4 regions of the Ancylobacter sp. GW821-FHT10E12 genome follow, and region 4 is predicted to be linked to each of the others. Evidence: predicted binding sites of a transcription regulator. Region 4 holds the regulator's gene; each other region holds the start of a gene.
The links. Region 4 encodes PhoB, which activates phosphate uptake and scavenging genes when phosphate is short. Its sites were predicted from a motif close to TGTCATNNANCTGTCAT; they were not measured.
Positions count from the first base shown of each region.

Region 1: a site for PhoB is predicted at 1,168-1,184, ahead of AC1RU4_RS06330 (esterase-like activity of phytase family protein). Genes of this name have one in related genera too.
Region 2: a site for PhoB is predicted at 1,114-1,130, ahead of AC1RU4_RS21890 (NAD-glutamate dehydrogenase). Genes of this name have one in related genera too.
Region 3: a site for PhoB is predicted at 864-880, ahead of AC1RU4_RS06555 (acid phosphatase). Genes of this name have one in related genera too.

Region 1 covers NZ_JBXASN010000004.1:62,597-64,794, forward strand. The annotation lists gene AC1RU4_RS06325 (TRAP transporter substrate-binding protein) at 1-974, opposite strand, end outside; gene AC1RU4_RS06330 (esterase-like activity of phytase family protein) at 1,245-2,198, shown strand, end outside.
Region 2 covers NZ_JBXASN010000019.1:28,093-30,290, forward strand. The annotation lists gene AC1RU4_RS21890 (NAD-glutamate dehydrogenase) at 1-1,046, opposite strand, end outside; gene AC1RU4_RS21895 (OmpW/AlkL family protein) at 1,279-1,959, shown strand; gene purH (bifunctional phosphoribosylaminoimidazolecarboxamide formyltransferase/IMP cyclohydrolase) at 2,095-2,198, opposite strand, start outside.
Region 3 covers NZ_JBXASN010000004.1:108,986-111,183, forward strand. The annotation lists gene AC1RU4_RS06555 (acid phosphatase) at 110-811, opposite strand; gene yidD (membrane protein insertion efficiency factor YidD) at 943-1,251, shown strand; gene thrS (threonine--tRNA ligase) at 1,302-2,198, shown strand, end outside.
Region 4 covers NZ_JBXASN010000005.1:34,077-36,274, reverse strand. The annotation lists gene phoU (phosphate signaling complex protein PhoU) at 1-706, shown strand, start outside; gene phoB (phosphate regulon transcriptional regulator PhoB) at 751-1,452, shown strand; gene nthA (nitrile hydratase subunit alpha) at 1,657-2,198, shown strand, end outside.

The DNA of each region.
Region 1 (2,198 bases), on a different contig from region 4:
AGCACCGGCTTGGGCGTCGGCAGCACCTTCACCCCGCGCGCCTTGATCGCCTCCAGGTCCTTGGAGTAGCGGTCCTGCGCCTTCCACATCATGGTGGAGGAGGTGGCGTCGGCCGCCGCCTTGATGATCTCCTGCACGTCCGGCGGCAGGCTGCCGTACTTGGTCTTGTTGAACAGGATCTCGAAACATTCGAGCGCCTGGTGGTAGCTCTGGATCATGTAGACCTTGGCGACATCGGGGAAGCCGAGCACCAGGTCGGAGGAGGGGTTGTTGAATTCGGCGCCCTCCAACAGGCCGCGGTCGATGGCCGGCACGATCTCGCCGCCGGGCACGATGGTGACCGCCGCGCCGAGCTCCTTGAACAGGTCGGCGCCGAGGCCGACCGTGCGGTACTTCATGCCCTTCATCTGGTCGATGCTGGTAATCTCGGTCTTGAACCAGCCGAGCGGCTGGCTCGGCATCGGGCCGGAGAGCATGCCGACCACGTTGAGCTTCAGCGTGTTCTGCACGAGGTCGTCATAGAGCTGCTGGCCGCCGCCATAGCGTACCCAGCCGAGCAGCTCGTCGGCATCCCAGCCGAAGGCGGGGGCGGTGCCGAACAGCGAGAAGGCCTTGTTCTTGCCGTACCAATAGGCGGCGACGCCGTGGCCGCCGTCGAGAATGCCGGCCGAGACGGCGTCCAGCATCTGGAAGGCGGGCACCACCGCGCCGGCGGGCAGCAGGTCGAGCTCGACGCGCCCGCCGGTCATGCCGTTCACCCGCTTGACGAAGTCGCCGGCGAATTCGTGGAAGATGTCCTTGTTCGGCCAGGTCGACTGGAATTTCAGCTTGATCGGCGCCTGTGCGTGCACGGCCGGCGCGGCGACGGCGACGGCGGTGGCGCCGGCCGCCGCCGCAGCCGTGGCGATGAAGCGGCGGCGGGACGGGGTGGCATTCTCGCGCGCGTCGGCGTTCTTCCCTGACGTATCGGTCATGGGGCGGTTCCTCCTGTGGCGTGTCCTCCGCGGGCGTCACGCCCGCCGGGCGGCGCTTTTCGCGCTCTGACCCGATGCGATCAGCAGACGATGACCCAGGGGCAAGCGCAAGTCCTAATTGGTCAATCTGCGACATTTCGGCTGATACGAAAGTCGCAATCGCCACGGCCCGCCACCGCCTTTTCGCCGCAACTGTCATCGGCGTGTCATCGCCGCCGGCTTTGAAGGCCGCAGAGCGGGCTGACCCCGCGTCAGGATGAGGATCCTTCCATGCGCTCGATTTTGATGGCCGGCGTGTCGCTCGCGGTGCTCGGCGCCGGCGCGGCGATGGCGCAGACCGCGCCCCCCAGCTTCAACCGCATCGCCACCTTCAACGTGATCGACAACCTGCCCGCCGGCGCCGACGCCAAGGCGAGCACCGCGGCCGAGATCATCACCGTGACCGAGGACGGGCGCACGCTCGTCTACACCGACAGCCCCGGCAAGCGCCTCGGCCTGATCGACATCTCCGAGGCCGGCGCGCCCAGGCCGGCCGGCATCGTCGCGCTCGACGGCGAGCCGACCTCGGCGGTGGTGATCGGCTCCAAGGCCTATGTCGGCGTCGTCACCTCCGAATCGAAGGAGAAGCCCTCGGGCTTCCTCGCCGTGGTCGACCTCGCGACCCGCAAGGTCGAGGCCGCCTGCGACCTCGGCGGCCAGCCCGATTCGCTGGCCAAGAGCCCGGATGCGTCCTTCCTCGCCATCGCCATCGAGAACGAGCGCGACGAGGAGAAGAACGACGGCGCCATCCCGCAGCTTCCCGCCGGCAACCTCACCTATTTCCCGCTTCAGGGCGGCGCCCTCGACTGCGCGGCCAGGAAGGTGGTCGACATGACCGGCCTCGCCGCCGTGGCGCCGGAAGATCCCGAGCCGGAATTCGTCGACATCAACGCCCGCAACGAGGCGGTGGTGACGATGCAGGAGAACAACCACATCGCCATTGTCGACCTGACCACCGGCAAGGTGACGGCGCATTTCTCCGCCGGCACCGTCGATCTCGACAGGATCGACGTGAAGAAGGACGGCGTCGTCGACCTCACCGGCAAGATGGCCGCCGTGCCGCGCGAGCCCGACGCCGTGCAGTGGATCGACGACAACCGCTTCGTCGTCGCCGACGAGGGTGACTGGAAGGGCGGCACCCGCGGCTTCACCGTGTTCGACAAGACCGGCAAGCTGGTATTCGCC
Region 2 (2,198 bases), on a different contig from region 4:
ACCGACAGCGAGCTCGTATAGGCGGTGGAGGTGAACAGGCCGGCAATGGCGAGGCCGCCCGTCACCCGACCCTGCGCGTCGTAGCGTTTGACGACGATCACATCCATCCAGGTCCGGCGATGCACCTGGGCAATGGTGCGCGAGCGGGTGACCACCAGCGGGCTGGTCTCCGCCAGCACCCGCGACAGGTCGGTGCTGACCGCCTTGGCGTCGAGCTGCCGGCGGAACAGCCGCATGTCCTCGTCGGCGAGGAGGCCGAGCGCGTCCTCCATGCGGCGGACGAACGGGCCGCCGGACGGATCGCCGAGGTCGTAATGGCGGGTGCCGAGAAAGGTGAAATTGTCGTCGAGCAGCCATTCGAGGAAGGCGATGGCCTCGGCCACCTCGTCCTGCGGCACGCCGGCCGGCGCGGCGCGCAATTCGGCGACCGCCGCCTCCACCTGCGCCAGCATCGGCCGCCAGTCGGCGACGGCGGCACGCACCTGGCCGAGCACGGAGGCCAGCTCGACGGCGAGCGCCTCGCGCTGCGCGGCATCGGAAAGACGCGGGACATGGATATGGATGAGGCTCTCGCGCTTCTGGCGCGGGTCCTTCGGCGCCCCGGTGGCGGCGATGCCCATCAGCGCGCCCTGCCGGTCGCGCTCGACGCGCAGGATCGGATGCACCACCAGCGAGGCGGTAAGATTGTGCTCATGCAGCGCCGACATCACCGAATCGAGCAGGAACGGCATGTCGTCATTGACGATCTCGATGACCGTCGCCTCGCCGAGCCGATCGCCGCCGGCCACCGGCTCCGGCAGCTCCACGCGCACATCCGCGCTTCCGGGCGTGCGCCGGGCAAGATGCTCGAAGGCCCGCCGCGCCAGCGCGGCCAGTTCCTGTGCGGTATAGAGCCGCACATCTTCCGCCACCGCCCGCCCGAACAGACGGCTGGCGAAGCGCGGCGGCATGTCCCCGTCGGTCGCCTGCGTGATCAGGTCCGCCTGTTCCACCAGCTGGCGCGCCGCGCGCTCGTCCTCGCTGGCGAGAAAGCCTTCGACACCCATGTCCGTCTCCTGCCTTTGCGGGTCCACCGGCAATGGCGGCGGCCCGGCACATCGTTCCGCCCGGCTTCTGACGGCCGGATGACGACCGTAGCCCTGTTGCCGGATCGTCACACGAGGCGACGCAGCGTCGTCCGGTTGAGATGTATCAAATTTTACCGCGCCCCGCCGCTTCACAAAGCATCCAGACGGTTCGACGGCGAACCATGGGATCAGCAGGCACAGGGGAAATCACATGTCCAAGGCTCTTCAGGCCATCACGCTCGCCTCGGCGGCCGGCCTCATGGCCCTCGCGGCACCGGCCTTCGCGGCCGACATCGCCACTCCGGTCTACAAGGCGCCGGCGCCGGTGGTGGAGAAGAGCCCCTGGCAGATCCGCCTGCGCCTGCTCGGCGTGTTCCCGGAGGACGGCGGCAAGGTGAACGGCGTGCCGGGTTCGGACCTCGACTATTCCGATTCGGTGGTGCCGGAACTCGATATCACCTACTATTTCACCGATAACTGGGCGGCGGAACTGATCCTCGGCGTCACCCCGCACGACATCGACGGCGCCGGCTCGCTGGCTGGGCTGGGCAAGATCGGCGAGGCCTGGCTGCTGCCGCCGACGCTCACCCTGCAATACCACTTCACCGATTTCGGCGCCTTCAAGCCCTATGTCGGCGCCGGCGTGAACTACACGTTCTTCTTCAACCAGGAGGCCGACGCCGCCGACCAGCTCGACGTGCACGACACCTGGGGCTGGGCGCTGCAGGCCGGCTTCGACTACATGATCGACGACCATTGGGGCTTCAACGTCGACGTGAAGAAGCTGTTCCTGCAGCCCGATTTCGACGTCACCGTGGCTGGCACCGCCCTCACCGGCACCGCTGATCTCAACCCGTGGATCGTCGGCGTCGGCGTTACCTACCGGTTCTGAGCGGCTTGCGCCTGCGTGCTTCGAGGCTCGCCTACGGCTCGCACCTCAGCATGACGCGGATTCGGAAAATAACCTCGTCATGCTGAGGAGGCCGCGCAGCGGCCGTCTCGAAGCACGCAGGCGGCTCCCGCCTTCTCAGTGGCGGAAGTGCCTGACGCCGGTGAACACCATGGCGACATTGGCCTCGTCCGCCGCGGCGATGACGTCGGCGTCGCGAATCGAGCCGCCCGGCTGGATCA
Region 3 (2,198 bases), on a different contig from region 4:
GGATAGGGACTGGCAGCGGCACAGAGGCGGAGCCGGTTCCGTCCGCGCCGCTGCGGAGCGCCTCGGCCGCCGGAAACCCGGCCACCTGGAACCCGGCCGCCTGGATATCTCAGCCGCCGAAGCCAAGCACCTGACGGACTTCCGCCCTGGCCTTGGCGAAATCCTCCTGGAACCTGATATCGCGCAGTTCCTGCGCCGCGATCAGCGTGCCGGCGAGGCGGCCGGCCTCGATGTCGGAGGGGTAGTGGATGCCGCCGATGATGCGGTTGTTCGAGAAATCGGCCGCGCGGGCGAAGATGGCCACGCTCTTCTCCGGCACCATGTTGGCGAGCACCACGGCGGTGAGATAGGCGAAGCTGGCATGCCCGCTCGGATAGGCACCGCTCGAGGACAGCTTCACCGCCGGCTTGACCCGGCTGTCGAAGATGTGCGGGCGCGGGCGCTTCCAGACGTCCTTGGCCGCGTCGACGATAAAGCCTTCGTCTTCCGCCACCTTGGCGAAGAAGGCGGCGGCGACCGGCAGCTTCCCGGCGGTGAAGTCGGGACCCATGACGTTGGCGAAGCGGAACACGTCCTCGGTGACGTCGGCCTGCGCGGCCGCCACCTGCTCGGGCGTGCGCGCCTGCTGGATGACCAGCAGCCCCTCGATCTCCGCCCGCGTGACGGGCGAGTCGTTGGCCGGTGGCGGCGCCAGCACCTTGGTCAGGTCGAGCTGCTCATGGGTGATGTAATTGCCGCCATCGGCAAGGGCGGGACTGGCCAGAAGCACCAGAAGGGTGGAGAAAAGCGCGGCGCGACGTGTGAGGCGCATGGAGAAGGCTCCGTCAGGTTGAGCATCGTTGCGCAACCCTATGCGGCCGAGCATGACGACCGCATGTCACCATCCCCAATTCCGAGCTATTCATCGGAACGAGAAACGCATCGAACTGTTGATCTATGGTAATGTTCAAGTCCATCGCTCGCATTCCCGAATATGTTCTGCGCGGACTCGTGCTGACCTACCGTTATACATTGTCGTCGATCATGGGGCGGCAATGCCGCTATTTGCCGACCTGCTCGGAATTCGCCGAGGAATCGCTGCGCCGCCACGGCGCCTGGGCCGGCGGCTGGATGGCCGCGGGCCGGGTGTGCCGCTGCCATCCCTGGGGCGGCTCGGGCTATGAGGCGGTGCCGGTCGAATTGCCGCCAAAAGCCGTGTGGTATATGCCGTGGCGCTACGCGCGCCGACCGGGCGCCGCGTCGCGTGACTGACCTGAAATGCCTACCTGCGTGGTTCGCAGGAGTGGGCGGGAGAAACCATAATGATCCACCTTGCCTTCCCCGACGGTGCCGTGCGTGAGTTCGCTCCCGGCACCACCGGCGCCGAGGTCGCCGCCTCCATCGCCAAGTCGCTCGCCAAGAAATCGCTCGCGGTGAAGCTCGACGGCGTGCTGACCGACCTTTCCGACCCCATCAATGCCGACGCGAAGATCGACCTCGTCACCCGCGAGAGCCCGGAAGCGCTGGAGCTCATCCGCCACGACACCGCCCATGTGCTGGCCGAGGCGGTGCAGGCGCTGTGGCCGGGCACGCAGGTGACCATCGGCCCGGTGATCGAGAACGGCTTCTATTACGACTTCTTCCGCAACGAGCCGTTCACCCCGGACGATTTCGTCGCCATCGAGAAGAAGATGCGCGAGATCATCGCCCGCGACGCCCCCTTCACCAAGGAAGTGTGGGAGCGCGACGAGGCAAAGCGTGTGTTCGCCGAGAAGGGCGAGGCCTTCAAGGTCGAGCTGGTCGATGCCATCCCCGCCGACCAGACGCTGAAGATCTATCGCCAGGGCGAGTGGTTCGACCTCTGCCGCGGCCCGCACATGCCGAGCGTCGGCAAGATCGGCAACGCCTTCAAGCTGATGAAGGTGGCCGGCGCCTATTGGCGCGGCGACGCGAAGAATCCGATGCTCACCCGCATCTACGGCACTGCCTGGCGCACCCAGGAGGAGCTGGACGCCTATATCCACCAGCTGGAGGAAGCTGAGAAGCGCGACCATCGCCGCCTCGGCCGCGAGATGGATCTGTTCCACTTCCAGGAGGAAGGGCCGGGCGTGGTGTTCTGGCACCCCAAGGGCTGGAACCTGTTCCAGAACCTCGTCGCCTATATGCGCCGGCGCCTGGCGGCCGACTATGACGAGGTCAACGCCCCGCAGGTGCTGGAC
Region 4 (2,198 bases):
ACACATCGTCTCGTCGTTCGACGCCGATCTCAAGGAGATCGGCCGTCGCGTCGTGGAAATGGGCGGGCAGGCCGAACAGCTGGTCGCCGATTCCGTGCAGGCGCTGGTGAAGCGCGACACCGAGCTCGCCCAGAAGGTGATCGTGCTCGACGGCCCGATCGACCTCTTGCAGCGCGAGATCGAGGAAAAGGCGATCCTCACCATCGCCCGCCGCCAGCCGCTGGCCGGCGACCTGCGCGAAATCGTCGCCGCCATGCGGATCGCCAACGACCTGGAGCGCATCGGCGACCTCGCCAAGAACACCGGCAAGCGCGTGCTGGCGCTTTCCGGCGAGTTCCACCCGCAGAAGCTGGTGCGCGGCGTCGAGCACATGGCGGGCATCGTGTTCGAGCAGCTGAAGATGGTGCTGGACGCCTATGCGAGCCGCGAGGACGCGCGCGCCATCGAGGTCTGGCAGCGCGACGGCGAAGTCGACGTGCTCTACACCTCGCTGTTCCGCGAGCTCCTCACCTACATGATGGAGGATCCGCGCAACATCTCGCTGTGCACGCACCTGCTGTTCTGCGCCAAGAACATCGAGCGCATCGGCGACCACGCCACCAACATCGCCGAGACCGTGCACTACCTCGCGACCGGCCAGTTGCTCACCGACGAGCGGCCCAAGCAGGACACCACCAGCATGACCTCGGTTCCGTTCCCGTCCTGAGCCGGACGGAACGGCAGTCACGCGCAGCTTGCACGGGGAACGCGATGCCGACCAACATTCTCATCGTCGAGGACGAGGAGCCGCTGACCCTGCTCCTGCGCTACAATCTCGAAGCCGAAGGCTATGCGGTGGAGAGCGTCGGGCGGGGCGACGAGGCGGAGACCCGGCTGCGCGAGACGGTGCCGGACCTGCTGCTGCTCGACTGGATGCTGCCGGGCCTGTCCGGCATCGAATTGTGCCGGCGCCTGCGCGCCCGGCCGGAGACCGAGCGCATGCCGATCCTCATGCTCACCGCCCGCGGCGAGGAGACCGAGCGCGTGCGGGGGCTGGCCACCGGCGCCGACGACTACGTGGTGAAACCGTTCTCGGTGCCCGAGCTGGTGGCGCGGGTGCGGGCGCTGCTGCGCCGGGCCAAGCCGGACCACGTCTCGACGCTGCTGCGCGCCGGCGACATCGAGCTCGACCGCGAGACCAAGCGGGTGCACCGTTCCGGCCGCGAGCTGCATCTCGGGCCGACCGAGTTCCGGCTCTTGGAATTCCTCATGCAGTCGCCCGGCCGGGTCTATTCGCGCGAGCAGCTGCTCGACGGCGTGTGGGGCCAGGACGTCTATATCGACGAGCGCACGGTGGACGTGCATGTCGGCCGCCTGCGCAAGGCGCTGAACCGTCCGCGCCAGCCCGACCCGATCCGCACCGTGCGCGGCTCCGGCTACTCGTTCAACGAGATGTTCGCCCGCGCGCATTGAGCGCGGCCGGCGACAACAGGCGCCGGCGACCTCCACGATATGGCGTGTCGGCGCATCCGGGGGGGCGTCGCGCGGCCATGGCGCCGGTCCGTCGCCGCGATCTTGGGCATGCCGCTTTTCTACCCCTGCGTCGTCGACAGGCGCCCGGCATGTCCGCATAGTGTCGCCCTCACGGCGCCCAGGCGCTTCGGCGGACCGACTGTCATGGCAGCGCAAGACCAAGATCACGAACACGACCACGATCACGACCACGATCACGACCACGACCACGATCACGGCGACCATCCCCACGATCCTCACGACCATTTCCACCGCATCCATTCCGAGCCCGCCGATGCGCTGCTGACCTCGATCGCCGACATCGAGATCAGCGCCCGCGTCAAGGCGCTGGAGGAACTGCTCACCCGGAAGGGTCTGGTCGATCCCGCCGCGCTCGACGCGGTGGTCGATCTCTACGAGAACCGCATCGGCCCGAGGAACGGCGCCAGGGTCGTCGCCCGCGCCTGGACCGACCCGGCCTATCGGGCCTGGCTGTTCGAGGACGCCAATGCCGCCATCGCCGATCTCGGCTTCACCGGCGCGCAGGGCGAGAACATGGTGGCGTTGGAAAACACCGCCGAGGTGCACAATGTCGTCGTCTGCACCCTGTGCTCCTGCTACCCGTGGCCGGTGCTCGGCCTGCCGCCGGTCTGGTACAAGAGCATGCCCTATCGCACCCGCATCGTGCGCGATCCGCGCCCGGTGCT